Regions from separate parts of the Virgibacillus carmonensis genome, predicted to be linked through region 1. Evidence: predicted binding sites of a transcription regulator. Region 1 holds the regulator's gene; the other holds the start of a gene.

Evidence for each region. Region 1 encodes LexA, which represses DNA repair genes until DNA is damaged. Its sites were predicted from a motif close to CGAACATATGTTCG; they were not measured.
Region 2: the regulator LexA is predicted to act here: its motif matches at 1,807-1,820, upstream of uvrB (excinuclease ABC subunit UvrB).

Annotation. Positions count from the first base shown of each region.
Region 1 is NZ_JBYQFJ010000005.1:199,493-203,933, forward strand. It holds gene tkt (transketolase) at 1-811, opposite strand, end outside; gene AC3G7N_RS06250 (DUF896 domain-containing protein) at 911-1,144, opposite strand; gene AC3G7N_RS06255 (YneB family resolvase-like protein) at 1,323-1,961, opposite strand; gene lexA (transcriptional repressor LexA) at 2,516-3,139, shown strand; gene AC3G7N_RS06265 (hypothetical protein) at 3,884-4,006, shown strand; partial or broken gene AC3G7N_RS06270 (IS110 family RNA-guided transposase) at 4,224-4,441, shown strand, end outside.
Region 2 is NZ_JBYQFJ010000002.1:79,347-83,787, reverse strand. It holds gene AC3G7N_RS01720 (PDZ domain-containing protein) at 1-631, shown strand, start outside; gene AC3G7N_RS01715 (FixH family protein) at 916-1,668, opposite strand; gene uvrB (excinuclease ABC subunit UvrB) at 1,889-3,871, shown strand; gene uvrA (excinuclease ABC subunit UvrA) at 3,879-4,441, shown strand, end outside.

The DNA of each region.
Region 1 (4,441 bases):
CATCGAGACCCAGTGGTGCTCCATGTGACGCCGAAGAAGCGGATTTATTAGGAGAACCAAAACCAATTACGGTTTTAACCTCTATCAATGTTGGTTGATTCGTATTTTCTTTCGCTTCTTTTATCGCATTACGAAGTGCATTTACATCATTTCCGTCCTCTACACGAATGACCTGCCATCCGTATGCGTTAAAACGCTGTTCCGTATTATCGGAAAATGATCGATCCAAATCACCATCTAATGAAATGTCATTTGAATCATATAAAGCGATTAGTTTACCTAAACCAAGATGACCAGCAAGTGAAGCTGTTTCATGGGAAATTCCTTCCATTAGATCACCGTCACTAATGAGCGCATACGTATGATGATCAATGATGGATAAATCATCTTTATTAAAAGTAGCTGCAAGATGCGCTTCTGCCATTGCCATACCAACTGACATAGCAATACCTTGTCCGAGTGGTCCAGTTGTTGCCTCAACCCCATCTGTATGATGAACCTCAGGGTGGCCAGGTGTTTTTGAATCCCATTGTCTAAAGTCCTTTAGGTCATCAATCGTTACATCATATCCTGCTAAGTGAAGTAAACTATATAACAGCATAGATCCGTGTCCGGCTGACAATACAAAACGATCACGATTAAACCATTTTGAATTTTTGGGGTTTTGGTTCATAAAGTCTGTCCACAATGTGTATGCCATCGGAGCAGCCCCCATTGGTAAACCTGGGTGACCCGAATTAGCATTTTCAATAGCGTCGATTGCTAGAGTGCGAATCGTGTTTATTGATAGTTGTTCTACGTTAATTGTCATGAAAAGTCTCCTTCCTTGTCGAAACTTGTTTTAATCCTATTCAATTCTATAATGAAATCCAAGTTGTAACAAGTACCATTTTATCCACTACTACCAAAACTAGTTATTTTTATTTTTCTTTTGTAGCTCTTTTACTTTTTTGGGGGTTACATCATTTCCTTCTGGGTCCTTTACTGTCATAGTTTTAAATTGATTTTTAAAAGATGAGCGAACGTTACCTAAATATTCTGTGCGTAAGGTTTTTTGTTCCTTCTTTTCTTCTTCCGTTAACCCCTCATTTTTAGCTTTTTTCGCAAGTATATTAATACGTTCTAATTTTTCTTTAGAAATCATGTTATTACTACCTCCCTAACATAATAGAAAAACTCGGCATCACCTCGTCTTTAATAGCGAATGCCGAAGTTTATCTTATACTTAAGTCCTTTAAACTTTTTATACTCCTCAAGTGAAAAAAAGCACGAACTTTATACTAGTCCCTGCTTTTTTATATTATCGTTCTATCCTTATTAATTCAAGTATTATGATATTCTTGAAACCTTCGATGTACGGTTGCTTTTGATACATTAAATCCAAGACCATTTAAAGTCCTTGCAATTTCTTCAAATGATAATTTGTTTTCACGTAATCGTACCACTTCTTCTATCGGAAAATCTATGCGTTGTCTACCAGAAGCCTGATTACGATTCGATAAATTTTTCCCAGGATCAAAACCCTCGTCAATCGCTTTATTCATCCCTCTTTTTATTTTAATATTATGGATTTTACGCTGGTATTCTTCGACAATGCCCACGATTTGTAAAACCATTGAATCTGATTCTGAAAGCTCTAGCTTGCCGTTATGAATCGCTGTATAGATAGGTATGTGAAGTTTATTAAGTTGATGAAATAGTGCAACCTTTGTATTTCCCCGTCCTAAACGCGTTTCATCTTGTATGAGTAAACAATCCGCATTCTGACTGGTGAAATGTTCAAGCATTTCAAAGACACCGTCCCGTTCTATTTCATAGCCGCTAGCCTGTTCTTTTATAATGGCTATCACGGTCATTTCATACATTTGCGCTAAATGTATTAACTCCTTTTCCTGTCTAGCTAAGGAAGTTTCCTGTTCTTTTTTATCTGTACTTACTCGACAATATAGTATCGTGTTCACTATTCATACACTCCAGCTATTAGTTTATTTATTAGAGGATGTTCAAAAAGCCACCAAATGATAAATGGCGAATCTCTTCGTTGAAAAAGCCGCTTCTACTAAGTGCGTGCAAGTCCGGCCCTCAAACTCTCGTGCCTCGACCTTGACGCACAGGACGTGCTGATGTCGACTTTGCAACAGGATAAGGAAAGCTACCCTGAAAATGCATCGCACGATGAAAATCGTCTTTGATTTTCGAGGACACCTAAGTTCTTAGTCGACTAATTCTGTGACTTTTTGAACGAGCATTATTGGTTAAGCACTTGTAATCATAGAGAAGTATAAAAACACTAACGTTAATGCAAAAGCTACTAGGTAAAATGCATCTGTTTTATTTATTTTATCAAACATGAAAATCAATCCTTTCTATTTACAAGAACCTTTGTTCGCGTCTAGTTAAAACCATACACCCGAACATACGGTCTTGTCAACTGTTTCTCGAACGGATGTTTGCTTTTTCTGGAAAATAGTGATAAACTATCAGTAATAAATCCTATGCGCGAGGTGTTAGATAGATGACAAAACTATCCAAAAGGCAAGAAACAATTCTTGAATATATTAAAGATGAAGTAAATAAAAAAGGTTATCCACCATCCGTAAGAGAAATTGCAGTAGCAGTTGGTCTTGCATCTAGTTCAACTGTTCATGGCCACTTATCAAGACTAGAAAGTAAGGGCTATATTAGAAGGGACCCAACAAAACCACGAGCAATTGAGGTATTAAATCTATCATTAGAAAGCAATGTTCCAAGGGATGCAGTTCGGTATGCACCTGTTATTGGTAAAGTTACAGCAGGTATCCCGATTACTGCTGTAGAAAATATAGAAGAGTTTATTCCGTTACCTAGTTCTTCTTCCTCCCCAGATGATAATATTTTCATCCTGATCATTCAGGGAGAAAGCATGATTGAAGCAGGTATACTTGATGGGGATATGGTAATTGTAAAACAACAAAACACCGCACAAAATGGCGAAATAGTCGTTGCTATGACTGATGAGAATGAGGCTACTGTGAAGCGATTCTTTAAAGAAAAAGATCACATACGGTTGCAACCTGAAAATGCAACAATGGAAGCACTAATCTATCAAAATGTAACTATTTTAGGTAAAGTAACAGGTTTATATCGAAATATCCATTAATAAGAACAAAAACGCAAGAGCCAGTAATGACCGTATGACCTGTCCCACGCAATTTGGTGGTTTAATCGAACCTCCTTTTCATTGAAGTGACCGATAGTGTTACAAAACTAAGCAAATAAAAAAACCTTGATGCAGTTAGGCTAGTCTGCATCAAGGTTTTTTTATTAATCGCAATTTGGATGGTTAGTAAAACTTCACCCTTTAAAAACGAGGTAAGAGAATAATTTCAGGTAGAACGGTCTTTCCAAGTAGGGGCAGATCAACTAACATTTAGTAAGGGAAAAGATAACCTCCACTGAATTTATGATATAAAATTATAGGAAAGTTAATATAATTATTTACAAAAAGATAAAATGAACAGATTGACGCATTAAGCAGAATAACAGTAAAGTTATGCATTAATCCTAAAAAATATCGACCAGTACAAAAAGTACATGGCCGACATAGTTTGCTTATTAAGGGATTTATAATTTTTAAGCTTTTTAATGACACGCTATGTCTGAAAACTTAATAAGAAGTCAAATATTGTTCTCTCTCCCAAGGATGAACAGTCGTTCTAAATCTATACCTTGCTTTTTAAGGCATTCAAAAGTTGTCAAAAATGGCGTGAAAACAACATTTAAAAAATCACCTTTTCAAATGTTTTTCTATTCTTTCAAATATCTGTGGGTGTTTCGTGGGTACTGTCGTGGGTGCAATAAAAAGTAAAGTGTACCCTTTGTAAAGGACATTTTATAAAAGGTTATGCTGCAAGGAGAAGGTGATTTCTGTATTGAACAGGGGTCATCTTCTTTAAGTTCCATGCATACGGCTGTTCAATTATTGCGCCCGATCGTATTATATGGTCAGCCAGTCATTTCTGGTTGACCTATTTTTTAAATAGGTTTTATGCTTAAGAGAGTCGGGGTAGGACGTTTGCGCCCGTGGGACACTGATCCCGTCCGTTATACTGTCCACCCCCTCCTTGTAGAAACATGTTTGAGGCTGGTTGGGACATGATCCCGTATAACAAGCGAAGCTATGACACTACAAGTGATATAGGGGCGTACCGACGAATCGAATCTATTAAAGGGGTATGATTTATATGGATCCTGTTATTGGCTTGGATGTTGCTAAAGGCGAGAGCCAGGTTCAAGCCTTTTTACAAAGAAAGCAAACGTACAAGCAAATTTTTAAATTTAACCATGATCTACCGGGACTTCACGCTTTTCATCACTTTTATCAAGAATTAGAAAAGGTCTCTGGTCAACCTCCGTCCGTTATCTTTGAATCTACTGGACACTACCATGAGCCTGTACTTCA
Region 2 (4,441 bases), on a different contig from region 1:
TATCCCCTTTTTCACATTGGTACCGACTGGTTTAATCACTCCATTCGCATCCTATTGGCCACATATTTCAGTTAGCGGAGAAACCTACAGTCTGTTGCTAATTCCATTTATGATAGGTTTTAATCACTCCGTTAAAAGTCGGTTACCTGAAAAGGCTGCTAAACAACTTGGCAAAAAAATTGGCGTTTTAGGAATGCTGGTGTTAGTACTTGCTGTAGGAAGTATGTACTTCTGGAGTTTATCCATAGTTGCGGCTATTGTTGCAATTTTAGGACGTGAGTTTATCAGTTATAAACATCGTGTGATGGATAGTGGAAGACAATCCTTTTTCAGCAGGAACCTTCGGGGTTTGACTGTTATCGCAATTATACCAAATACACCTGCAGATAGACTTGAGATAAAGATTGGTGAAACAATAAGTAAAGTAAATGGGCAACCGATTCAGGATGTTAATGAATTCTATTACTTTCTTCAAAAGAGCGGAGCATTTTTTAAACTGGAGGTATTAGATATTGCTGGTGAAGTAAGGTTTTTACAGAGCGCCTTCTATCAAAATGATCATCATGAGTTAGGCCTTATCTTTGTAAAAGACAAATACCTTTCTAGTAAGAAGTATATAAATGCTAAATAAAAGCATCAGCCTGCCCGGCTGATGCTTTACTAATTATAAATTTGAAACCCAGTGGAAAGGGGGTTACATTTTCGGCCACGTCCAGCTCCGACGTACAGGACGTGGTGTTTTTATCGGCCAGTGCCCATTTCTCGGACCTTCTTGCGATAACGGTTCGACAATAGTCGAACGTCCTTATTACTTAAGGCTCTTCGTGTTTCCTTTAACTTATGGGGAAGAAGGACACGGCTGCGTGGGCACAAGTCATACGGCCAATAAACCGGCAACTTGCGCTTTTGTTCTGTTTATTCCACTTCTACTTTAAATTCCTTGTGGGTGTGGATTTTCTTTTTTTCTACATGTACTGTGATATGGTAGGTTCCTTTATCTTCTAGTGACATTTCTTCTCGATAGGTACCGGTTTCCGATTCGTTTAAATTCACATAATTGTGTTTTTCACTGCCGTCTTTCCAAACTTCCAAACGTACAAGCGCATTTTCTAGAGGTTCACTTTTGTGTGTAACCACTGCGACATAGGTGTTTGCCGCGTTAGCTGTAAGCGTTTCTGGTAGATGAAAATTAATTGTTGTGTTTCCATGATGGTGATGGTCTTCACTAGATTCCGCATCATCTTTTTGATCCGTTTTAGCTGCATCCGTATCTACTACTCCAACTTTAATTTCGGACTTAGGCATGGTATGCATGTTACGCGCAGTTACATGTGATTGAACATAATAGATCCCATTTTCTTTGAAGGTCCTTTCAGCAGTATAAACACCATTTTTTTGATGTTTGGCCTTGATCATCTGGCTCGCTGCTTTTTCTCCATTTTTCCAAACCTCGAATTCAATATCGTTTGCATCTTTAACAGCTTCCTCGCCTTGATTGACGGTTACTGAAAATGTAACAGCTTTATTGACTTCCGCTTTTTTCGGAATTTCAAGTTTCGCATCAATTGGTTCAATCATATCACCATCTGTATTTTTTGTTGATTCATCGTTTTTACCACAAGCGCTTAATAAAACAATAATTATTGTTAGAAACAAGAGTTTTTTCATACTAAAATCCTTTCAATTCATGTTGTTCTCAATTTCGATTATATAGGATTATAAAGCCACAAACAATTGAATCCTTTGTGAACGATTTTAAAAACGATAAAGTGGGTATTATTGATAATAGGATGCAAGCAAAAATATCGAATATTTGTTCGTGTTTATGTTAAAATTGTTAGACAAATATGATAGACTAGATGTAGGAATCAGAACGGAGGCTTGCTTTATGAAAAATAAATTTGACCTAGTGTCCCAATATAAGCCAAGCGGAGACCAACCAAAAGCTATTAAAGAATTAGTTGAACGAATTAAAGCAGGACAAAACCATCAAACATTGTTGGGAGCAACAGGAACGGGTAAAACATTTACCGTTTCAAATGTTCTGACAGAAATAAATAGACCAACGCTAGTTATTGCGCATAATAAAACTTTAGCAGGCCAATTGTATAGTGAGTTTAAGGAATTTTTTCCAAATAATGCTGTGGAATACTTTGTTAGTTTTTATGACTATTATCAACCTGAAGCATACGTACCATCTAGTGATACATTTATTGAAAAGGATTCAAGTATTAATGATGAAATAGATAAATTAAGACATTCAGCGACATCTTCTCTTTTTGAAAGAAATGATGTATTAGTCGTTGCAAGTGTATCATGTATTTATGGTTTAGGTTCACCTGAAGAATATGGGAGTCATGTTCTTTCACTCAGAATGGGTATGGAAAAAGATCGAGATCAATTGCTACATGATTTAGTGGATATACAATATGCAAGAAATGACATTAATTTTCAGCGTGGAACATTTCGTGTGCGCGGGGATTCAGTAGAAGTGATTCCAGCGTCGAGAGAGGAACACTGTATTCGGATTGAGTTTTTTGGCGATGAAATTGATCGGATTCGTGAAGTAGATGCGTTAACTGGAGAAATAATAGGGGACCGTGAACATATTGCTATTTATCCAGCATCCCACTTTGTTACGCGTGAGGAAAAGTTGAAAATTGCGATTAAAAATATCGAATCCGAATTAGAAGAACGGTTAAAAGTGCTACGATCTGAAAACAAGCTTTTAGAAGCGCAACGAATTGAGCAACGTACGAACTATGATATCGAAATGATGAATGAAATGGGTTATTGTTCAGGCATTGAAAACTATTCCAGACATTTGACGCTACGCGCGGAAGGGGCTACCCCATATACATTGTTTGATTACTTTCCAGATGACTTCTTAGTTGTGGTGGATGAGTCACACGCGACATTGCCACAAATCAGGGGGATGTTTAACGGTGACCAAGCTCGGAAACAGGTTTTAGTAGATCATGGTTTCCGGTTGCCATCAGCACTTGATAATCGACCGCTTAGGTTTGGGGAATTTGAGGAGAAAACGAATCAACTTATTTACGTATCAGCAACACCTGGCCCATATGAGCTGGAACACTCACCGGATATGACTGAGCAAATCATTCGACCTACAGGCCTACTTGATCCCAAAATAGACATTCGGCCAATCGATGGCCAAATTGATAATTTGATTGGAGAAATAAATAAACGGTCAGAGCGAAAAGAACGTGTCTTGGTAACAACCTTGACGAAAAAGATGTCGGAAGATCTCACTGATTACTTAAAAGAACTTGGAATTAAAGTTGCGTATTTGCATTCTGAGATTAAAACACTGGAACGGATTGAAGTCATTCGTGATCTACGTGTTGGAAAGTATGATGTATTAATAGGTATTAACCTGCTACGTGAGGGGCTTGATATTCCAGAGGTTTCCCTTGTCGCTATATTGGATGCAGACAAGGAAGGTTTCTTGCGTTCTGAACGCTCTCTTATCCAAACGATGGGACGTGCAGCACGTAATGAGCATGGTGAAGTTGTGATGTATGCTGATAGAATAACGAAATCGATGCAAGTAGCGATAGATGAAACAACAAGAAGACGCGAAAAGCAAACCGCCTACAATGAGAAACATAACATTACGCCTACAACGATTAAAAAAGAAGTGCGTGATGTGATTCGGGCTACTTTTGTTGCTGAGGATGAAACCGAATACGAAGAAAAAACGAAAAGCCTTTCTAAGCTAACTAAGAAAGAAAAAGTCAAGGCGGTTGAAAATATGGAAAAAGAAATGAAAGCCGCTGCCAAAGCACTTGATTTTGAAAAAGCAGCAGAGCTACGTGATATTTTACTTGAACTTAAAGCGGGAGGATGACAGGTACATGGCTAGTAAATCAATTGAGATTAAAGGCGCCAGAGCGCATAATTTAAAAAATATCGATATAACTATTCCCAAAAATAAACTAGTTGTTATGACAGGATTATCTGGTTCCGGTAAATCCTCTCTGGCTTTTGATACAATCTATGCAGAAGGTCAACGTAGATATGTGGAATCGTTATCAGCATATGCCCGTCAGTTTTTGGGTCAAATGGATAAACCTGATGTTGACTCAATTGAAGGTCTATCACCGGCTATTTCGATTGATCAAAAAACAACGAGCAAAAACCCTCGCTCAACGGTGGGTACTGTTACAGAGATTTATGATTATTTACGCCTGCTTTTCGCTCGTGTCGGTAGACCCACCTGTCCAAGACACGGAATCGAAATTAGCTCACAAACAATACAACAAATGGTGGATCGTATTCTCGAATATCCTGAAAAAACCAAAATGCAGATCCTTGCACCGGTTGTTTCTGGACGGAAAGGGGAACATGTAAAAACCTTCGAACGGTTGAAACAAGAAGGTTATGTTCGAATTCGTGTGGATAATGAGATGCGGGAAAT